Linked DNA regions of Tsuneonella mangrovi. The protein of the gene in region 2 interacts with the protein of the main gene of each other region in a pairwise test. Links are inferred from orthologs where the notes say so. Each region holds a gene or a part of one and is shown on either strand. Other genes may lie near its edges.

Region 1 (5,150 bases), 780 kb from region 2 along the record:
CAGGTCACCGAGCTGGCAGAACACGTCAACCGTACCCAAAAGACCGCAGCGCCGTTCAGCATGGCGCTATCTGTCCCTGGATCGGAGCGAAGCTTCGCAGTGCGCGGGACGCTCGCCGATCCGCAGGTCTCACCGGGTGGCGCTGCGCTGTTGTGGATCTTCGACTTCTCAGACAGCGAGAGCGAACTCTCCCGGCTGCGAAGCGAAGCGGCCCGGGCGCGGAGCGATTTTGCTGCGCTGGTCGGGTTGATCGAAGCAGCCCCGATGCCGATGTGGTTTCGCGGCCCCGATGCCAAACTGCGCCTCGTCAACGCTGCTTATGTCGCAGCTGTCGCGGGCGATAGCGCCGATGCGGTGGTCGAAGCGCAGACCGAGTTGATCGAATCGGTCGATGGTCTCACAGCCGCGCAGATTGCGTCTCAGGCAGCGGAGCAACGCAGGCCGATCGAGCGTATCGTAGCAACGACGATCAGTGGTCAGCGGCGCTCGATGCGGGTAAGCGACTTGCCGCTCGGCGATGAAGGCGTGGCCGGCTACGCGGTCGATATCGAGGAAATGGAAGAGCAAGGTCGCGCGTTCCGAGCCTATCGCGATGCGCAGCGCCAGATGCTCGACCAGCTCGGCGTAGGCATCGCGCAGTTCGATCCCGACCGAAGGTTGGCATTTGCGAACCAGGCCTTCCGCCGCACGTTCACGATGCGCTCGGGAGCAGGCCCGGGCCTCGAATTCGAACGCTTCATGCGCGAATCGCGCGAGGCAGGTCGAACCCCGGAGGTTCGCGATTTCCCTGCCTGGCGCAGCGAACGCATCGAGTGGTTTGCGGCGGATGAACCGGCCGAAGAGAACTGGCCGCTGGCTGACGGCACGCACCTGCGGATCGTCGCGCAGCCGATGCCCGACGGTTCGCTGGTATTGATTGCGGAAGATCGCACCGAACAACTCGCATTGTCGGCGACGCGCGACACCTTGTTGCGTACCCGTACCGCGACTTTCGACAGCCTGTTCGAGGCGCTCGCGGTGTTCGCACCCGATGGCCACATGCAGTTGTGGAACCGCAGGTTTGCAGGGGCGTGGGGCCTTGAGGGTGAACAACTCGACGAGCATCCGACGGCGGAGGAATTCGTTGTCATGTTGGCTCCGTTGCTGACCAAGCCGAAGCAGGCGCAGGCGATTGGCGAAGTGGTGCGCGGGGCGACGCTCGACCGCAAGCAAACCGCTGGCCGTGTCGCGTTGAAGGATGGTCGGACGCTGGAAATCGCCGGGGTCCCGCTTCCGGATGGCAACGGCTTGCTGACGGTGCTCGACATCACCGATTCGCAAATGGCCGAAGATGCGCTGCGCGAGCGCAACCAGGCACTCGAGGCTGCGGACGAGGTCAAGACACGGTTCCTCGCCAACATGAGCTATGAGTTCCGCACTCCGCTGACTTCGATTGGCGGATTTGCCGAATTGCTCGAAGCAGGGGTGGCGGGCGAGCTTTCGGAGCAAGGCAAGGAATACGTCGCGGCGATCCTCGAATCGGTCCAGCGGTTGACCACGCAGGTCGAAAACGTCCTCGACCTCTCGCAAAGCGAAGCGGGGCTGCTGCCGATTTCGAAGGAACGGATCGAGTTGCTGCCGTTCGTCACGCAAATCGTCCGCGAGCGCGAGCAAGCGATCACCGGTAAGGGATTGAGCCTCGACCTGCGCGGTGGCGGTACGGCGAAGATTTCCGCCGACGAGCGCCAGTTGGGCCGGGCGATAGGTCAGCTACTCGATAATGCGATCGATGCGACGCCGAACGGCGGAAAGATCCTCGTCGACCTCTCTCGCAAGAGGGACGGGGTGCACATCGTCATTTCGGACAACGGACGCGGGATGTCGCGCGAGGAATTATCACGCGCGCTCGACGGCCTCAGGACCGGTGCTGACGGCAAGCTCGAACGCCGACAGGGGCTTGGCATCCCGCTTGCCCGCCAGTTGATCGAAGCGCATGGCGGCACACTCGAGATGCTGTCGCAAAAGGGCGCCGGGACGACCGCGACGATTTTCGTTCCGTGATCGTCGATCTCCCCGACATTGCAGCAATGGAAGTGTTCGGCGCACGGATCGCCGGCCAACTCCGGGTCGGCGATGTCGTGGCGCTGTCGGGCGACCTCGGGGCGGGGAAAACGACGCTTGCAAGAGCGATCATTGCCGCACTCGGTCACCGGAGCGAAGTTCCCTCGCCAACTTTCACGATTATCGAGACCTATGACGCGCTCGATCCGCCGCTCGTCCATGCAGACTTCTACCGCCTGGAGCGACCGGGCGAAATCGAGGAACTTGGCCTCGACGACTACCGTGAAGGTGCCGCACTTATTGCCGAATGGCCCGAAAACGCGGGCGGGTTTGCGCAGGAGCCCGGGTGCCTGTCGGTAACGCTCGAAAATGCGGGCGAGGGCAGAACAGCGATTGTCTTGCCCGGTTCATCTTGGCTAGGGCGCGAACCATGAGCGACCTGCCCGACGGGATTCACGCCTTTCTCGCCCAGTCCGGTTGGGGCAATGCCGCAATCGACCCGATCCCCGGTGACGCGTCGTTTCGCCGCTACTTCCGAATTGCCGACGGCGAACGCAAGGCGATGTTGATGCATGCGCCGCCGCCGCACGAGGACCCGCAGCCGTTTCTCGATGTAGCCGCCTGGCTCTCGCAGCACGACCTGCGCGCGCCGCAGATTTTCGCCGCTGACGGAGCACAAGGTTGGGTCCTGCTCGAGGACTTCGGCGACGACCGGATGCGCGACTGGCTCGATGCCAATCCATCTGGCGAAGACGGAGCCTACGCGGATGCTGTGGCGGTTCTCGCAACGCTACACCGCTGCGCGCCCGGACCTTTCCCGCCCTACGACTTGGCAACCTACCAGCGCGAAGCGGGCCTGTTCACTGAATGGTACTGCCCGGCGATGGGCCTCGAGGTTGATGCGGACGGCTACGTCGCGGCTTGGGAAGAAGCGCTCGCGCCCATGCTTGCTCGCCAGCTGCCCGGAGTAACCGTGCTGCGCGACTACCACGCAGAGAACATCATGCTGCTTGGCCCGGACCTACAAGGGCGAGGGCCGCAAGGCCTGATCGACTTCCAGGATGCGCTCGTCGGCCACCCGGCTTATGACTTGGTTTCATTGCTCCAGGATGCGCGGCGCGACGTCAGCCGCGAGCTGGAAGCGGCGATGCTGGCGCATTATCGCGAGCTTGCGTCCCCGGACGCCGATTTCGATGCCGATTACACCCGGCTCGGCGCGCAGCGGAACGCCAAGATCGTCGGTATCTTCGCCCGGCTATGGAAACGTGATGGCAAACAGCGTTACCTTGCTTACATTCCGCGCGTCTGGGAAGCGATGGAACGCGATCTCGAGCATCCGGCGCTCGCCGCGGTTGCCGCGTGGTTCGATGCCAATATCCCGCGCAATATCCGCGACGACTTTGGCGGAGAGTTGATGTGAGCGGGCTCGCTTCGGATACCGCGATGGTTATGGCGGCAGGCCTCGGCAAGCGAATGCGTCCGCTCACCGCTGCGCAGCCCAAGCCGATGGTCCGCGTCGCAGGCAAGGCGCTGATCGATCACACGCTCGACCGCCTCGCCGAAGCCGGGATTGGCCAGGCGGTGGTCAACGTCCATTACCTGGCCGACTCTCTCGAAGCGCACATCAAGGGCCGCAAGACACCGAAGGTGACGATCTCCGACGAGCGCGAAGCCTTGCTCGAAACCGGCGGCGGGATGGTCAAGGCGGTGAACGCTGGCCTGCTACCCGATCCGTTCTTCTGCCTCAACGCCGACAACATCTGGCTCGACGGGCCGCGCAATGCCTTCCTCGAACTGTCCGAGTTGTGGGACGCAAAGCGGATGGATGCGCTGTTGTTGGTGGTGCCGCATTCCCGTGCCAACAACTTCACCGGGCAGGGCGACTTCCATATGGACCCGCACGGGCGGCTCACCCGGCGACGCGCGGGACGGATCGCGCCGTTCATCTACACCGGGATCCAGATCGTGAGCCACCACCTGCTGCGCGATGCGCCGGAAGGGCGCTTCGGCACGATGCAATTGTGGGAACGGGCGATCGAGGAGGAGCGCCTGTTCGGCGCCAGCTTCACCGGGCAATGGTTCGAGGTTGGCACGCCGCAAGCGATCAAGCCGACCGAAGCGGTGCTGAAGGGTGTCTGAGGCGAAGCAACCAAGCGTCTATTCGATCGCCGCGCACCGCGGCTTTGCCGATGCCCTGGTAGCCGGTCTGATCCCGCGATATTCCGAACCCGAATTCGGCCTTGCCCGGCTGACCCTGCTGCTTCCTTCGACCCGCGCAGCACGGACTGTGCAAGAGGCCTTCATCCGCGCTTCCGGCGGCGGGATGCTGATGCCGCGAATGGCGGTGGTGGGCGACCTCGACCTCGACGAAACGCTCGGCGCGTTGCTCGACCCGCTGGGAGCGGCAGACATCGCTCCTGCGGTCGATCCGACTCGGCGCTGGCTGCGGCTCGCCGAAATCGTGCGCGAGGAACTGGGCAAGGATGCACCTCGCGGCTCGGCGCTCCTCAGGCTCGCCCGAGACGTTGCGACAACAATGGACCGCTTGCTGGTCGAAGACATCGGGCCCGAAGAGCTGCTTGAGGAACGCGTCGTCGGGATTGTCGGCGAGCTGGCGGGCCATTGGCAGAGGGCGACTCGGCGGTTTGCCAGGGTTCAGGCGAAATGGCTCGCCGAACTGGACGCCAGCGGAATGACCGATGCCGCTACGCGCCGCAATCGCCTGTTCGATTTTGCCGCTCGGCGCTGGCGCGAGGCACCGCCGCCGACGCCGATCGTGGCCGCCGGTGTTACCAGCGCGGCACCTGCGCTCGCACGGCTGCTGCGCGTCGTATCCGAGCTGCCCAAGGGCGCGGTCATCCTGCCGGACCTCGACCTCACGATGTCAAGTGAGGTTTGGGACGAGCTCGGCGCTGCCGGGGCCAGCGACAACCCGGGCGACCCGCCGTTCGGCGAAGGCGATGCGGTTGCCCATCCGCAGTACCACCTCAAGCTGTTGCTCAACCGGATGGGGATCAACCGGGACGAAGTGCTGCCGTGGCACCGCCGGGGTTTGGCCGCTGCCGAGCCCGAGCGCAGCCATGCTGTTTCGAGCCTGTTCCAGCCACCGC
Region 2 (5,115 bases):
CACGTCATTTCCGGCATAGCCGAACAGCTCGATTCCCGAGGCCCCCGCATCGATGCGGTTGTCGAGAGCGTTGCCCCCGCCGAGTTGCGCTCCGCCGGAGAGTGTGAGGTTCTCCACCAGATCGGGCAGCTGCGCGTAGTCGATTGAACTGACGATCGTATCGATATCGTTGGTCCCCTGTTCGGTGACCTGGTCGCCAGCGTAGTCGATGTAATATGTATCGGCACCGAGCCCGCCCGACATCACGTCGGCACCGGTTCCGCCATCGAGGATGTCGTCACCGCTTCCGCCCACGAGGGTGTCGATGCTGGCACCGCCGAGCAACGTGTCGTTGCCGTCGCCGCCTTCGATGAGGTCGCGGCCCGAATTCCCCATCAGGGTATCGTTGCCGCCCCCACCGATCAGGTGATCATCGCCGCCTCGCCCATCGATGGTGTCATTGCCGAGGAAACCGTCCAGTTCGTTGGCCCCGTTGCTTCCCAGCAACGTGTCGTCGCCATCCGAACCCCTGACCGACTCGATGTTGCGCAGGATGTCCTGGCCAGCCGATCCGGCGTCCTGGCGACCGGTAACGTTGAGGTCGATCGTGACCGGCCCGAGGTAGCCCGAATAATTGACGAGGTCGGTTCCGTCCTTGCCGTCGAAAATATCGTTGCCGAAGCTCCCGTTGAACTCGTCATTGCCGGATCCGCCGACGACGTAATTGTTGAGGTCGTTGCCCTCGAGAACTGCATCGCCCGTGCCTACAAAAATGAGGTTCTCGATGTTGTCGGGGAGCGAGGCATAGTTGAACTTGGTGAGGACCGTGTCGTTGCCTTCGCCGGGCTTCTCGTGGGCCGTATCGCCGATATCATACAGCAAATAGGTATCGTCGCCCGGGCCGCCCGACATCGACTGCCCGCCAGCCGGACCGCCGAGGGTATCGTTGCCCGCAAGGCCGATGAGGTTCGAACCACGAGTGATGACATCGTCACCGTTGGTGGCCGACGGCTGTGCGGTGGCCAGGTTTATCAACTCGACCCCGTCGGTCGTGATCGCTGACAGGTAATTGCCGTCGGCGCTCACCTGGAGCAGATCGCCGTACTTTGCTTTGATGCTGGTGAATTGGGTGCTTTGAAAGTCGATGTCGGCATCGAGCTGGTAGATTTCCACCGTCTGGCCGGTTGCCAGGTCGACCTTGGCGATCGCGCTTCCGAACAGCGAAATCCAGGCGATATTGTTGACTTCGTCGATGTCCGAACCGGCGCTGGAATACTGGTCCAGTTGCTTCACGAATTGAAGGTGATCGTCCACCAGCACGTTCTGGTCGGACGACAGGATCAACGATCCGTCGGTCGAAATCGCGCCAGCGCCGGACAGCGGCGGCGGTACGGACGCGCCGGCATAGGGATCGGCAATCCTGAGCTCGCTCGCGATGATCCCGACCCCGTCCTTGTAGACTTCGGAGGTTTGCTGAACGCTGTTGCTAAGGATGTAGACGGTCGACCCGTCGGCCGAATCGATCAACACTGCGCGGCCGCTGCCAGGCGAAATCCCGCTGTCGGAAATCAGGCCGGTTGACGGATCGAATGCACCCAGATTGCTGTTGGTGGAATACGACACGAGCATATCGCCCGACGCGACTGCAGCGATGTCGTAAGGCACACTGGGCACATCGGTGTAGAGCACGAACTGCGAAGGGCTCACCGTCTGGTTCACCAGGTCGATCGTGAAGATCGTGACCATGTCTTGGCCGTTCACCGACACAGTATCGAGCGCGCCGGCCACGAGCGTGCTCCCATCGACCGACACATCGAACGCGCCGACGGCCATACCGAGATCGTAATTGTGGGTTATCGAACCGGTGGCGACATCGACTACTTTGATCGAGTTGCCCTTGGCGATGTAAACTGTTGCGCCATCCGAAGAGAACTTCGAATCCGAAATGGCACCCGTCAGAACCTGAACAATCCCCGCACTCGACATTGCGACCCCCACCGCAAACCAATCCGATGTCTATGAACCACAATGGTTTTTCGGGTGCAAGTATTACTTTGAAATCGCGACGAGCCGTTCCGGTCGATTGCCAGCTATTAGCCTGAGAGGGTGGTGGACAGGGCTGGATTCGAACCAGCGTACGCTTGCGCGGGCAGATTTACAGTCTGCTGCCTTTAACCACTCGGCCACCTGTCCACACAGGGCATCGATTCCGGCGATGAAAAAGGCCCTGCAGGGCAGGGCCGGCCGACCGAGAGGCGCCCCAATGGCGAAGCGGTGCTTGCCTGTCAATGGGGCGGCTGGCAGGAGGCGCGACGATGACGACGAATGATCACAATTCAGCGAGGGGCCGCAATGGCCAAGGGTGACCGCAAGCGGGCGATGCGCGGCCGCGCGGGCCGGATGCAGGGCGGGCGCGGCTCGGGCCGAGCCAGCGCGGGCCAGGTGCGCCTGTGGGGCCGCCATGCGGTCGAGGCCGCGCTCAAGAACCCCGAGCGCCAGCACCGCAAGCTGTGGGCGACCCGCGAAGGCATCGAATCGCTGGACGGCGAACTGCCGCCCGATTTCCCGGTCGAATATGCCGACGGGCACGACCTTGCCCGACTGGTCGCGCGCGACGCACCGCACCAAGGGCTGGTGCTCGAATGCGCGGCGCTGGAGGACGTCTTCCTCGCCGACGTGATCGGCGATCCGGAACGCCCGATCCTCGTGCTCGACCAGGTGACCGATCCGCACAACGTGGGCGCTATCCTGCGCTCGGCGGCCGCGTTCGATGCCGCCGCGATCGTGACGCAGGACCGCCACGCACCGCCCGAATCGGGCACGCTCGCCAAGTCCGCATCGGGCGCGCTCGAGATCGTGCCGTGGGTGCGGGTGGTCAATCTCGCTCGCGCGCTCGAGGAGCTCGCCGAGGCGGGATATTGGCGCATTGGCCTCGCCGGCGAAGCCGAAGCGACCCTGGCGGAGGCCATGCCCGCGGGACCGGTGGTGCTGGTTCTGGGGGCGGAAGGCGAAGGGATGCGGCACAACATCGCCGCGCACTGCGATGCACTGGCGAAACTGCCGATCTCGGATGCGATGGAAAGCCTCAACGTGTCGAACGCGGCCGCGATTGCGCTCTACGCCGCGGCGACACGGTCGGCGCCCGGCGCGGATTGTTGAAGCGAGATATGCGAACGCCGCGCACCCTCTCCGGGTCGCGCGGCGTGCGTGAGACCTTTCGGCGGGCCCTGGCGCCTTAGTTGACCGCGTCCTTGAGGCCCTTGCCGGCCTTGAACTTGGGCTGGTTCGAAGCCTTGATCGTCATCGGTTCGCCGGTACGCGGGTTGCGCCCGGTCGATGCCTTGCGCCGCGCCACGGTAAAGGTGCCAAACCCGACCAGCCGCACTTCATCGCCCTTGGTCAGGGCCGTAGAAATGGAATCGAACACGCCTTCCACTGCGCTTGCCGCGTCACTCTTGGAAAGGCCTGCCGTTTCGGCGACCGCACTGATCAGATCGTTCTTGTTCATCCGCTAAACCCCCTAGGAATCCTCAGGTCGGTGATCCGCGATCCGAAGAGACTCGGGGAATCACCCTGCGTGAAGGCGCGGAGTTGAGAGATTTTTGGCGCGCGAGTCAAAGGCAAATCCGGCCATAAGCCGGTTGCCGCCCCCTTTCGGCACAAAACGTGCCGAAACAGCGCCGAACTTGGCGGTTCCGTAGCGGCCGTTAGCGAACGACCCGAGGGGTCAGTGCGCGCGGCTGCTGTCGCCAGCAGACGGGGCCGGCTGGCTGGCGAGGTCGTCGGCCTCGCTCCATTCGATCTCGCTGAGCGGCGCCACCAGCGCCCGTTCGAGCACCTGGTCGACATGGCTCACCGGCACGATCTCGAGGCCATCCTTGATGTTCTGCGGGATCTCGGCGAGGTCCTTCACGTTCTCTTCCGGGATCAGCACAGTCTGGATGCCGCCGCGCAGCGCAGCGAGCAGCTTTTCCTTCAGCCCGCCGATCGCCAGCACCCGCCCGCGCAGGGTCACTTCGCCGGTCATAGCTACTTCGGGCCGCACCGCGATCCCGGTAAGGGTCGAGACGATCGAAGTGACCATCCCCACGCCCGCGCTCGGCCCGTCCTTGGGCACCGCACCTTCGGGCAGGTGGATGTGGATGTTGCGCCGTTGGAAGAGCGAGGGCTTGATACCATAGGCAGGCGCACGCGCCTTCACGAAGCTGAACGCCGCCGCGATGCTTTCGGTCATCACGTCGCCCAGCTTGCCGGTCGTCTTCACTTCACCCTTGCCCGGGGTAGTGACGCTTTCGATCGTCAGCAGTTCGCCGCCAACTTCGGTCCACGCGAGCCCGGTGACTGCACCGACTTGCGCCTCGTCCTCGCTCATGCCGTGCTTGAACTTGCGCACCCCGGCAAACTCACCGAGGTTTTCGGGCGTGACGGTGACGCTGGTCGCCTGCTTCTCGAGGATCTTGCGCAGGCTCTTGCGGGCCAGCCGGGCGATCTCGCGCTCGAGCGTACGCACGCCCGCTTCGCGAGTGTAGTAGCGGATCAGGTCGCGCAGCGCAGCTTCGGTCAGTTCGAATTCGCCATCCTTGAGGCCATGCGCCTCGACCTGCTTGGGCAGCAAGTGACGGATCGCGATCTCAACTTTCTCGTCCTCGGTATAACCCTCCAGCCGGATGATCTCCATCCGGTCGAGCAGCGGCTGCGGCAAGTTGAGGCTGTTCGCGGTGGTCACGAACATGATGTCCGACAGGTCGAGGTCGAGTTCCAGGTAGTGATCCTGGAACTTGCTGTTCTGCTCGGGGTCGAGCACTTCGAGCAGCGCCGAGGCGGGATCGCCGCGGAAGTCCTGGCCGAGCTTGTCGATCTCGTCGAGCAGGAACAGCGGATTGCTGGTCCCGGCCTTCTTGAGGTTCGAAACGATCTTGCCCGGCAGCGAGCCGATATAGGTGCGCCGGTGGCCGCGGATTTCGGCTTCGTCGCGCACACCGCCCAGCGACTGGCGCACGAATTCGCGGCCCGTGGCGCGAGCAATCGACTTGCCGAGCGAGGTCTTGCCGACACCGGGCGGGCCGACGAGGCACAGGATCGGGCCCTTGAGCTTGTTGGTGCGCGCTTGCACCGCGAGGTATTCGACGATCCGGT

What was found. Proteins that work in one complex are often made in the same cells at the same time.
Region 1: the proteins of rlmB (region 2) and tsaE interact in binary tests that used the Escherichia coli proteins (3 or more experiments, as listed by UniProt). The link is inferred for Tsuneonella mangrovi from one-to-one orthologs.

The regions. Positions count from the first base shown.
Region 1 is NZ_CP022889.1:411,248-416,397, reverse strand. Bases 756-3,755 are described here. They hold tsaE (tRNA (adenosine(37)-N6)-threonylcarbamoyltransferase complex ATPase subunit type 1 TsaE), read left to right. Parts: upstream 756-2,036; coding sequence 2,037-2,474; downstream 2,475-3,755. Other genes in these bases: CJO11_RS01970 (nucleotidyltransferase family protein), read left to right, coding at 3,457-3,755; CJO11_RS01975 (aminoglycoside phosphotransferase family protein), read left to right, coding at 2,471-3,460; CJO11_RS01985 (sensor histidine kinase), read left to right, coding at 756-2,040. Outside these bases: more of CJO11_RS01985, read left to right, coding at 1-755; more of CJO11_RS01970, read left to right, coding at 3,756-4,179; double-strand break repair protein AddB, read left to right, coding at 4,172-5,150. UniProt on the Escherichia coli protein: Required for the formation of a threonylcarbamoyl group on adenosine at position 37 (t(6)A37) in tRNAs that read codons beginning with adenine.
Region 2 is NZ_CP022889.1:1,189,869-1,194,983, forward strand. Bases 1,270-4,234 are described here. They hold rlmB (23S rRNA (guanosine(2251)-2'-O)-methyltransferase RlmB), read left to right. Parts: upstream 1,270-2,331; coding sequence 2,332-3,138; downstream 3,139-4,234. Other genes in these bases: CJO11_RS05905 (calcium-binding protein), read right to left, coding at 1,270-1,965; CJO11_RS05920 (HU family DNA-binding protein), read right to left, coding at 3,215-3,487; lon (endopeptidase La), read right to left, coding at 3,707-4,234. Outside these bases: more of CJO11_RS05905, read right to left, coding at 1-1,269; more of lon, read right to left, coding at 4,235-5,115. UniProt on the Escherichia coli protein: Specifically methylates the ribose of guanosine 2251 in 23S rRNA.